One region of the Neobacillus oceani genome, then DNA from elsewhere that is predicted to be linked to it. Evidence: riboswitches for the same ligand, from Rfam matches in the RefSeq annotation. Region 1 holds a riboswitch; the other holds the start of a gene.

Region 1 (5,794 bases):
TCGGTTACGATATCCTGCACTCTCGTAATATGGGAATGAGCTTTGGCGATGTCGTTTTTTTCAATCGCGGCCCTTGCCTGCTGAAGAAATTTTATCCCGCCATTGTAGAGCATGAGCGTCAATTCCTCCGCCCTGGCGGTTGTAACCTGATTCCGTTGGTAAATCTCGCTTGGATTCAACAATGTAGTGCCTCCTTCAACTTTTTTTATCGTAAAAATAGCCTTCGGTTACCGGCATCCAATCATCGTATTGCTGTGTAACATATTGCTCCCGCCTGACATTTTGGATACTTTTGGTCATCTTCTGCAACGTTTCTTTAAATCTCTTATCCAATTCCTTTTCCTTTGCCGTCAATTCAGCAAGGAGTGCTTCGATACGGTAATCACTAAGTGACGCGCCAGCCTCTGTATCCAACCGGCCGATCACGGAAATGCAGGCATCCCTTTCTTCAAGAAGGGAATCAACTTCTTCATTCCTGCCGTTAATAAGTGCTTCAAACAACTTGTCCGAAACGGCGCCAAACCGCTTTAGCTGTGCCAGCTTTTCTTCAAGTGCGCTAATCATCTTTTGCCAACTTCTTTTACGGGTGAACGCATGATTTCCTTGATCCGTACCCCGAAGTGTTCATCAATGACGACAACCTCGCCGATCGCAATCAATTTATTGTTTACATAAACGTCCACCGGCTCGCCGGCCATTTTTTCCAGTTCAACAATCGAGCCGCTTGTCAGCTCAAGCACTTCGCTTATTTTTTTCTTGGTCCTTCCCAATTCGACAACTACTTCGAGCGGGATATCGAGAAGAAGTTCCATATTCATGCTGTCGTCATAAGCCCGTCCAACGACATCGGGTTCCAGCTCGCTAAACTGGAACGCTTCCCCGCTCGTCTCCCCCAAAAGGGCATCTATTTCATCTTGTGTCAGTTTCCCGTTTTCCATTTTCCGTATCTCCTTCTATCACCTTCTCAATTTTCGCAGCGACACGTGATTTCCTAATCCCGGGGTGGGCAAGAAATTTGGTTTCCTCATTGACCTTTACATGGAGGGGCTCATCGACTGGCTGGTTCAGCTGAATAACGTCATTTTCCGAGAGTCCCAAAAGCTCTTCCATCGTAATGGTCGCACGCCCCAGTTCAACTATTAGCGGCACGGCCAAATGCTCGATCCGTTCCTGTAAAAACTCACTCTCTTCCTTGCTTTTCACCCATTTGTTGTGTCCATACCAGTTATGGGATGACAATTTTGGGATAAACGGCTCCAGCAATATGTATGGAATGCAAAGCCGCATTGATTCAATCCTGTTTCCAATCGTTATTTGAAAAGTGACGACAATAACCGTCTCCGTAGGTATCGCCAATTGTAAAAATTGCGGGTTCGTTTCAAGGTTCAATAATCTTAGCTGTAAAGTGATGATGTCGTTCCAAGCTTTTTGGAGGGTTTTGACAACCCCTTCCAAAAGATGTTTCAAAACATTCGTTTCAATTGGAGTCAAGGCAGCCTTTTCAATTTCTTTATGTGCTCCCTTTCCGCCTAACAACCGGTCAATCATGCCGTACGCCATCCCGGGATTCATATCAAGGACCATTCGTATTTCCTGCTCCTTGGCTTCAAACACACTCAAAATTGTCGTAGGCGGTAATTCGTTGATGAATTCCTCATATAGCATTTGCTCAACCAAGCCTACCTCAACCTGAACAATGGAACGGAGCTCTGCAGAGACAAAGGATGCAAGCTGATAGGCAAAATTTTCATGTATTCTTGTTAAGACCCTTACCTGTTCCATTGAAAAGCGCAAAGCCTTTTTAAAGTCATAGACTTTAATAGCTGCTGTTCCATCCGAATTCGCGCCTTCGTGCGACTGGGAAATTTTTAACGCCACTCATTCAACCTCCTAACTTCAAAAATTACAATTTTTAGCATCAAAAAAGGGCATGGCTATCCCGAAGAATAGCTTCGCCCTTCTAATTTTTCAGGACTAACCTAAATTTCGGCAACTGGCTAGCATACTGTTATCACAATTTAGCCCCTGTAGCTTTGCGTCGCTGGGTTTCCCCAGGTTTGCTATTTTCGAATTTTTTGTGAACTTTTTAGAACTTTTTAGGATTTTTTCCAACTTTTTTTATTGTAATTTAAATGAAATATAACACCTGGAAAAAAATATTTCAATGGAGTTTTCAAAAAAACGGTCATAAAAACTCGAAATGCATCGAAATATATACATATTTTTGACGATTTTTGAGTAAATACTCACAAAAAGGGTGAATACCAGTTTTTAGGTATCCACCCTTTTACTTAGAATCTATTAACGTTTGAGATTAACCAATTCTTCAAGAACGGAATCGGAAACTGTAATTATTTTCGCATTTGCCTGGAATCCACGCTGAGCGGTAATCATGTCTGTCATTTCTTCTGAAAGGTCGACGTTGGACATTTCGAGGGCACCGGAGATGATTTGGGCTTTGCTTGTTGTGATGCTTATCTTAGCATTAGGAGTATCTCTATATAAAGAACCTCCAACTTTCTTTAAGCCTGCCGGATTATCCACGATTACAACACCAATTTTAATTGGTGGAGTACCTGAAGATGTTGGGGTTCCACTTGAGTCCAACCAGGAAATTGAACCATCCTGGCTAACAGAAACTGAGATGTAACCTGTAGGAACTTTTATTTCATTTCCTCCGCTATCTAAAACTGGCATCCCATTTTGATTTACAAGAAGCCCATTTTGATCGACTACAAAATTACCTGCTCTGGTAAACAATTTATTTCCCGATGCATCCCTTACCTGGAAGAATCCATCCCCATCAATGTAAAGGTCTGTACCTATATTTGTTGTGGTTGGACTCCCAGGAGTAAAGACTGTATCCGTGCTACCTACCTTTGTTCCAAGACCTACTTGGATAGGATTGGTTCCCCCTGTATTTGTAGGAGTTGCGCCTGAAGGAGCAGATGCCCCTTTTACTGTCTGGCTAAAAATGTCCTCAAATACGACCCTGCTTTTTTTGAAACCGACTGTATTGACGTTTGCGATATTGTTACCAATGACATCCAGCTTTGTTTGGAAGGCTTTAAGGCCTGAAACTCCTGAGTTTAATGAGCGTAGCATAATGTTTTCCTCCTGTTATTTTTCCAATTCCATGGAAGTGATGGCACTAGACAGAATTTCCTGATCGCCGACTTTGAAATAGACAAGATTGTCTCGATAGTGGACTCCTGTGACAACTCCGCTTTCCTGCGCGTTCGTTTCCGGATTTGTCCAGGTTACTTTATTTCCCATGACGTATGAATATTGGCTTATGTTATTTGTTGATTCCAGGTAGGCTGTAAGCGACTTGTTTAAATTTGAAAGCTGTTCTAGAACGCTAAGCTGGGACATTTGCCCAATAAATTCGCGGTCGTTCTGTGGCTGGGTCGGATCCTGATGCTGGAGCTGGGTAACCAGTATTTTCAGGAACGCCTCTTTTCCAAGCTCCTGTTTATTTGTGTTTCCCGCCTTGGCCGGTGAATAGGAGTTAATTGAATGAATCGATGACAAGCTTTTCCCTCCCTTAGGCTGTGGTATTTATTTGCGAATGAGTTGTATTAAATCCGTAATCCTGGTACTTTTCTTCGGCGGGAATTTTCTCGTCGCTCCGCTTTCTCGATTCCTGATTTCCCTGCCTCGAATTTGTATCTCCTCTTTGGGAAAAGGCTCCCATAAAGTTGTTGCTTGATTGAAGTGTAATATCAATCTTTCCAACCTGAAGCCCTTGTACTTCAAGGGCGGAACGCAAAGCATGCATCTGGGTTTCAAGGAGGTCTTTCCCTTGAAGAGTGCTGGTTAGAAACTCCGCTTTGACTTGTCCATCCTGTATTTTTACCTTTACTTCAACATCCCCAAGCTGCTCAGGCGAAAGCTTTATAATTGCTTCCGTCCCATCGACAAGCCTTTGGAAGCTGACAGCCGGTTTCATTCCATCCTTGGCTTCCGGAGCAACTTGCTGCTGAAGGGCCGATTGGAAAATCTGTTTAATGTCCTGTTCAAAATGGTTTGCCCTAAGGACAGGAACATCGCCAGCGATAACGGACTGCAACAGATGGGACGAGCGGGATTCATTGGATGGAATTTTGGTATCGGCATCGGCAACGGCTTGAGGATCTGTTGACTTGGAAACTGATTCAATATCCTTGGGTTTGAAAACTGCTTCAGTATCCATTGGCTTGAAAGATGTTTCAGTATCTGTCGGCGTGAAAGCTGTTTCGGTATCCGTTGGTTTCATTACCACTTCAGAATCAGTTGGTGTCGAAGGTACTACGGTATCTTGTGGCGTTAATTGTGCTTCTTTTCCGGTTCCGGCTGAAACTTGAAATCTGCTCGGCAACAGTTCAGGTTTAAGCGGATTTCCAGATTGATGGATTGCCTCTTTTGGCTGACTCCCGGGAATATTCGGTTTCTCCTCCGCCACTTTCATACTTGAAGAGATAACCGAGTCATCCGTTAATCGAAACCCATCTACCCCCTGTCCCACTTTTTCATCCAGGATTTTTTGCAGCTCCGCCATTATGGGGCTATTGCTGTTTGGCCCGATTGCATTTGTGGGTTTTTGCAAAATCGATAGGTCCCACTGCTTTCCGATTTGCGGGGTGAGATCCTCTTTTTGCCGAAGCGTTGGATGCCTAGGGTCATCTCCACCCTGCTCTTGTGTGTCCAACTCAATGGGCGAGGGATTTTCTTGTTCCGCCATATTCCTTAACTGACTTACCAGGAGAAATGGGTTTAGTTCAACTCCCATACCGTCCGTTTCTCCAGAAGCTTTTTGTTCGCCTTCCGCTTCCCCGCTTGCCATCTGGAGAAGGAGATCAAAGGACGCCGAAGTGGATGATTCGGTTCCCTGCCCCTTGCCGGGACCAGCTTTATTTACATTTCCCAACGCAGTTGGCTGTATCATTTCTTCACCTACTAATTGAAATTCCAATGGACGCAACAAGGATACTAAGTATAGTAAACGACTTCACATAATCTGACAATAGAGTAATTTTTTCTTAATGTCTGTTGATTTTGGAAGAAAACAAGTTAAAATAATAGCAGACTTACATGAAGGGAGCGTAAATCTTGACTATTGGACCTTTATCCAGCAATTGGTTTTTATATAAAACACTAATGGACACAGCCCTTTTTAATCAAAGCAGCCGCCTTGGCCCGTTCGGATTATCAAACAGCTCGTTCCAGCTGCTTTTGGAACAGGCGCTTCTCAGAGCCGAGAGCGGCCAACAAGCTTTGGAATTTTCGGATGAACCTACTTCTTTCGGGAGCAACCTTGCTTCTATAGCGCCTTCCCCTCAGGAAACGTTATCAGCTTTAACCAGGTCAACTGGTCAACTAACCAGTATTACAAGTACGAACATTGATTCCTCCACTTTGAATCAACGGCTCAGAGGAGTACTTGAAAACACTGGAGAATTCTTTGTAGAGGCCGGCCGGAAATATGAGATAAGCCCTGCTTTGCTTGCGGCCATTTCCATTCACGAGACTGGGAACGGAACCTCGAATGCGGCCCGATTTAAGTATAATGTTGCCGGGATGATGGGCAAGGATGGCTTAAAAACATACCTTTCCATCAAGGACAGTATTTTCGATATGGCGAGGAACCTGCGCCAAAATTATCTTGATAAAGGAAAATTGACGATTTCGCAAATTGGCGCGAAATATGCCCCAATCGGATCGGCCAATGATCCGACAAACCTGAATAACCATTGGGTGAATGGCGTTAACAAGCAGTTTGCCTCTCTTACAACGGAGACCGATTTAGCATAAA
Region 2 (5,794 bases), 1.3 Mb from region 1:
GAAAGAAGGTTTAAAGTATGGGTTCTATCCTAAAAAGCTATAGAACATCGATTATTCTCCTGGCTGCCATCATTGTCGGCGGCGCCGCCGGGCTGATCTTTGGGACGGACGCAGCGGTTGTCAAACCGCTTGGGGACTTATTTTTGAATTTAATGTTTACGATTATCGTCCCGCTTGTCTTTTTCAGCATTGCTTCAGCCATCGCCAATATGAGCGGCATGAAGCGCCTTGGGAAAATCATGGGGAGTATTTTCCTCGTCTTTTTCATCACGGCGGCAATTTCAGCCGTCGTTGCCTTTATCGGGACAACGATTGTAAACCCCCTAGAGAATACAGACATTTCTTCGGTAAAGGAAATGATGGAAAAAGCCGATGCGCCTGAGCAGGCCGAAAAACCTTCGCTCGCGGCTCAGCTTGTCGCCACCGTTACCGTCCCGGATTTCGCCAATCTGTTCTCAAGGAGCAATATGCTTCAACTGATTGTTTTCGCGGTCCTTTTTGGCCTGGCGACTGCGATGGCGGGCGAAAAGGGCAAACCTGTCGCGTCCTTCCTCGCTTCGGGCTCTGAAGTAATGATGAAAATCGTCAAAATCGTCATGTACTATGCCCCAATCGGCCTGGGTGCTTATTTTGCCACGGTCATCGGCGAACTTGGCCCGCAGATTTTGGAAGGCTATTTACGAACATTCCTGTTGTATCTCGGCCTTTCCGTCCTGTACTATTTCGGTTTCTTCACACTATACGCGTTTATTGCCGGCGGCTCAGCCGGTGTGAAGATTTTTTGGAAAAATGTCATTGCCCCTTCTGTTACAGCAATCGCAACATGCTCGAGCGCGGCCTGCATTCCGGTTAACCTCGATGCCGTAAAAAAGATGGGCGTACCAAAGGATATCGCCGAAACAATCATCCCGCTTGGCGCGAATACGCATAAGGATGGTTCCGTGTTCGGCGGCGTATTGAAAATCGTCTTCTTGTTCGGGCTTTTCGGCAAGGATGTGACAAGCCTTTCAAGCATCGCAAGCATCCTCGCCGTGTCGTTCCTCGTTGGCGCGGTCATGGGCGCGATCCCGGGCGGCGGCTTTATTGGCGAAATGCTAATTATCAGCGTATTCGGATTTCCACCTGAGGTATTGCCGATCATCGCCGTCATTTCAACGATTATCGATGCGCCGGCAACCTTGCTTAACTCTACTGGCAACACCGTTTGCGGAATGCTCGTTTCCCGCCTTGTGGAAGGAAAGAACTGGCTTCAGGCAACCATCAAAGGGAAAGCGAACCACTTCGCATCCTAAAAAGGCTGCCCTGCCCCCTTCCCTTCAGCCATACTTTGTTTTAATGCCTTCTTTACAGGGTAAAAAAGAACAAAGGCAGAACAACAAGGAGGGTTCAATCATGAACAGAGATGAAACAAAAGGTGCATGGGACCAGCTGAAAGGTGAAGCCAAAAGGACTGCAGGAAAAGTATCAGGTAATGAATCGCTTGAGGCTGAAGGCAATTTTGACAAAGGCAAAGGCCAAGTAAAAGAAAAATACGGCGAAGCCAAGGACCGGCTTGCCAGTGAGTTTAATAACATGATAGACAAAACAAAATAGGACAAACGATCGAGCCGCCTGGACCATTCCAGGCGGCTTTTTTTAAAAAAATGACAAGCTTTAGCCCATCCCAACGAAATTTTGGCAAGCTGAATGGGCGGTATTCGCCACATTCCCCGAAAAATCGATTTTCCCAACAACCTCTGAACTAATTTTCGTACCCTCAATCCCCAGTGAATAAAGGTTATTTTCATCCACAGGAGAATGCATGTTCGTCCTTTAGTTTAAAACAGGACTATAGTCCCATGTTATTACTAGTAAGGAATGCTACTATTTGGGAAAGGGCAAATTTTACGAAAGTAAAAGACGCAAAGCCACGGGCCTAAAACAAGAAATTGTCATGGCAGCCGGGCTGCAGTACGCTTATAATCCCAAAACCTTTCCTGATTTGCCTTTTAAAATGGCGAAGGGGTTCTTGGCAATGAAATCAATACTCGTAGCAGACCGATCCATCTTTATTCGGAGCGTACTTAAAAAAAAGCTTTACAAAACTGATTACAGGGTCATGGCTGAAGCAGACAATGGAAAACAGGCCGTCCTGAAATACAGGACCGGATTTCCCGATGTTGTTATGCTCGAATTTTTTCTACCCCAGTTGAATGGCTTTGAAACGCTTCAGGAAATTATCCGTATCAATCCGAAAGCAAGGGTCTTTATGATGTCGACCTTTACGGATGAATGCCTTGAACGGCAATCAAGGGAAATGGGAGCAAGCGGCTTCATTCTCAAACCGGGATTTGAAGGGTTGCTCACCGTCCTTGATGCCCTTGGAACACCAGTTTCCAACCTAAAAGGAACATAAGAAAAACGGCAGTATTGCTTTCCGCACTGCCGTTTTTTCATCCATTTCGTCCATTCATATCGGCCACTGCCCGTTCCGGAGGCCGTTTTCCCCTCTGCAGCTCACTGATTGAGAGCCCGAAGGTCATTTGCAAATGTGGGTAGTCCTTGAATCGTTCCCAATCCCCACCCCATTCGAATCCCAATCCTTTCGCCATCAATCCAACTTCCTCCCAATCCGGCCGTGCATTTCCGTTCATATCATGTTCCGTATCCCAAATTAGCGATCCATCCTTGCCGGTTAAAGCAAAATCGACAGCAAGGCCATAATTATGATACGATTCTCCACCGCGCGCATAGGTGACGATTTGGCCACCATCGGAACGCCCTTTTGCATAAAGGCGATTCTGCTCCTCAACCGTCCTGAACCCCTCAATCAGCTGGATTGTAATGCCTTTTTTCGCCGCGGTCGAAACGAGTTCCTCCGCTTTTTCCCTAACTACAGGATGAAGGTCTGTAGGCATCGCGACATTTCTTCCGTAATTGTAGCCCGGGTAGCCCATTGCCTTCCATACAAGAAAAAGGACTGCCGCGATTACCAAAGCAGCCCCAAACGGTTTTACATTTCGCATCTCTCTCTCCTATTGTGCCAATAAACATGTGATATTCTTATTTTATCTTTGTTTTCCCCCGTAAATCCATTCTTTTGTTTTTAGCTTCAATTTAGAGATTTAATGGCCGGCCGAGATTTTCGGCCAGGTAAAAGAAACTCTCTAGACAACTTCATAAAAATCCCATTACAATTGTTTTAATTTTCAGTATTTTAAATTTACTTAAAGGGCAAAATGGTGTATGATTATAGGAAGAACAAAAAAGGGAATATTTTCAACAATTGATGCGGCTGCCTGATGAGTATGAAGGCGGCTATTTTTGTCCCAACCATTCCTGGTTTCTTGCAGAGCAATTTTATCTTCCCAACTTTGATACGGCAGAATAACAACATTCTTTCCGGAAAGAAGTGATAAGTTTGAGACATCATTTGGCAGCTGCATTGCTCTTTTGGTCCATTGGCTTGTTGCGCCCTCCAGTTTCAGATGTGCTGATTGTTTCATTGATGATTGCTGGCTTGCTGGCGTTTTTCCTTTTTATAAAAGAAGTTCTGGAAACCGTTCGCGCCCGTTTTCTCGTCCTTGCTGCAAAGGCGGAACAAAAAGGTTTGGAGGAGCTCTCTTGCTTCACCGGGAAGTTTGTAGAAATCAAGGATGGCTATATTCCTTTAAAAGCGGATTTTACGTACATCATTTTTTCAAATGGTGATCATGATATTCCTTTGTTCTGCAGAAATGTAGCTGTTGCCCAAAAAGCGGCCCAATCAGGAAAAACAGTCCGGGTATATTATGATGATTATATTTTGGTCGACATAAAGGAGGACTGATAAGGTTCTTTGAGCCAATCATTTACCATATCCCTCTTACATCCCCATTACAAACACATTATTTATTAATTACAATTTCCACCTGCCCCGTTTTCCCGTACCCATGTCTGGTAAGATAGTATATAGGGCTAGGGCGGAAACGCCAATGGTGAACTATTTTTCCAACCGAATGCCAAGGGAATTATGGAATGTTATATAAAAGGGGCTGGGAAAAATGAAGATTGACGAACTTCGCCATTTGGCCGAGGAACTGAAAGAGGTTCCTTATATCGGATCCGATGTCACTCATGTTTTTTCCCTCGACAATAAGGAATTGATCAAATTGAAATATGACAAGGAACTTGACTTATTTCGTGTGACAACAATGGAACGGAATACTGCCGCCAATTACAAACTGGCCTACCAGGCGGCGGATGCCATTAAAGCAGTGCTGGATGCCTACTCAGGAACCGAAAAACACGACCAGGGCGTCTTGTCACGTTCTTAAACGAAAAAGGGAACCTTCATCAATGGACATCATGTTAGTCCATACCTATATTCTGCTGTTCGCCTTACTCCGAGATAAAAAACAGGTTAAAACCGAAAAACATTCCGTTTTTCGGTTTTGTCTTTTTAAAAATTGGGAAAAAGTTAGGATGTGAAACGCCGTTGTCATGGGACCATTCTTTGGCTCGCTCACATATGGGCCTGCTTGAATAGGAGGAGATTGCGATAAAACCGGTACATTCAATTCGAAGCGGCAGCCGCCACAGTGTCCAAAGGTATTCCACTGGCATCGGGTATTTCTCGTTTGACTATCCAAGGTTTTCTGCAAAAATCATATGCGAGCCATCAACTGGCGGATATAAAAGGGATTGCTATTCCTATAAACAGGTTTCCGGAATTCCGTATAAGTACCCAATGCAGCAATTATAATCAGCATCCCTTCACCTAAGGTCGGATGCAAAAAAGGGCGCTCCAAAAGCGCCCTTCTTCACGTTTCCATCCTCTTTTGAATTCGATCGTTGTGCTCTTTAAAATAGACAAGCATTTCATTTAAAAATAGGGCCGCCTCCCGTGAGTTATTCTCATCGACCGCGATTTTCAGATTAATTGCCAAGGCATGCCCTTTCATCCCATAGTTCATTCCCATCCTTACTTTCTCATAGGCCTTTTTCATGTACTCTTCCTTTGTGAGCTTACCGGACTCATATTGTTTTTTCAGCTCAGAGAGTTCCTTCCGCCTATCCTCCCGTTTCTTTTGGAGCGCTTCACGTTTTGCCGCCATTTCCGGGCTGAGCCAGCGCTCCTTCAGCCGCTCCCTTTCCGCAAGGACTTCCTTCCATTCACCCACCCTGTCAGGTGTATATTTTTCCGCCCAGGCCACATACTCCTCATCGGTTATACGGAACAGCCCCGTTTTATGGTGGCGGTCTTCGCCTTTTTCATGTCCACCCTTTTCAATCATTTCAGCCATTGCCGATGGTGTGGCACTAATGATGGAAAGATGTGATAATGAAATGAGGCCAACCAATAAAATTCCCGCAGCAATTCGAATCTTCATTATTCATTCTCCTTTGTAAAATAATCTACCGGAATACTATCCCCACAATACAAAAAAACTATGAATGGAATATTTTTTAAAAAAGGCTTGTGCATTTCAGTAAAATCGATTATTATATTCCTATAAAGGTTATGTGAAAATATTCACAATATATCAAGTTGGTTCTTTTATTTTTAATTTGTTTTGTGAAAATATTCACAATGTTCGTCTTTTTATTTTTATTTTAATATGTGAAATATTTCACAATATTGATGGAGGGAATTCTTATGAAAAAGCCACATATCGTCATTCTTGGCGCAGGCTATGGCGGCCTAGTCACAACAAAAAAACTCGAAAAGCTGCTTCGTTCAGGAGAAGCCTCTGTAACGTTAATTAACAAACATTCCTACCATTACATTACAACTCAGCTTCACAAAGTTGGCGTAGGAACCGCGCCGGACCGG

Evidence for each region. A riboswitch is a leader RNA that binds a small molecule or an ion and turns the genes downstream of it on or off. The one in region 1 is predicted to bind cyclic di-GMP.
Region 2: another riboswitch for cyclic di-GMP. It lies ahead of V1499_RS10455 (response regulator); the one in region 1 lies ahead of fliM (flagellar motor switch protein FliM).

Annotation. Positions count from the first base shown of each region.
Region 1 is NZ_CP143543.1:790,195-795,988, reverse strand. Features, by position in the region: gene fliS (flagellar export chaperone FliS) at 1-182, opposite strand, end outside; gene V1499_RS03860 (hypothetical protein) at 196-564, opposite strand; gene fliN (flagellar motor switch protein FliN) at 561-938, opposite strand; gene fliM (flagellar motor switch protein FliM) at 910-1,878, opposite strand; cyclic di-GMP riboswitch class I at 1,986-2,072, opposite strand; gene flgF (flagellar basal-body rod protein FlgF) at 2,302-3,105, opposite strand; gene V1499_RS03840 (flagellar hook capping FlgD N-terminal domain-containing protein) at 3,121-3,534, opposite strand; gene V1499_RS03835 (flagellar hook-length control protein FliK) at 3,548-4,927, opposite strand; gene V1499_RS03830 (glucosaminidase domain-containing protein) at 5,092-5,793, shown strand.
Region 2 is NZ_CP143543.1:2,095,610-2,101,403, reverse strand. Features, by position in the region: gene V1499_RS10465 (dicarboxylate/amino acid:cation symporter) at 18-1,292, shown strand; gene V1499_RS10460 (CsbD family protein) at 1,393-1,593, shown strand; cyclic di-GMP riboswitch class I at 1,867-1,953, shown strand; gene V1499_RS10455 (response regulator) at 2,015-2,395, shown strand; gene V1499_RS10450 (M15 family metallopeptidase) at 2,433-3,005, opposite strand; gene V1499_RS10445 (hypothetical protein) at 3,401-3,808, shown strand; gene V1499_RS10440 (hypothetical protein) at 4,023-4,295, shown strand; gene V1499_RS10435 (hypothetical protein) at 4,782-5,351, opposite strand; gene V1499_RS10430 (NAD(P)/FAD-dependent oxidoreductase) at 5,618-5,794, shown strand, end outside.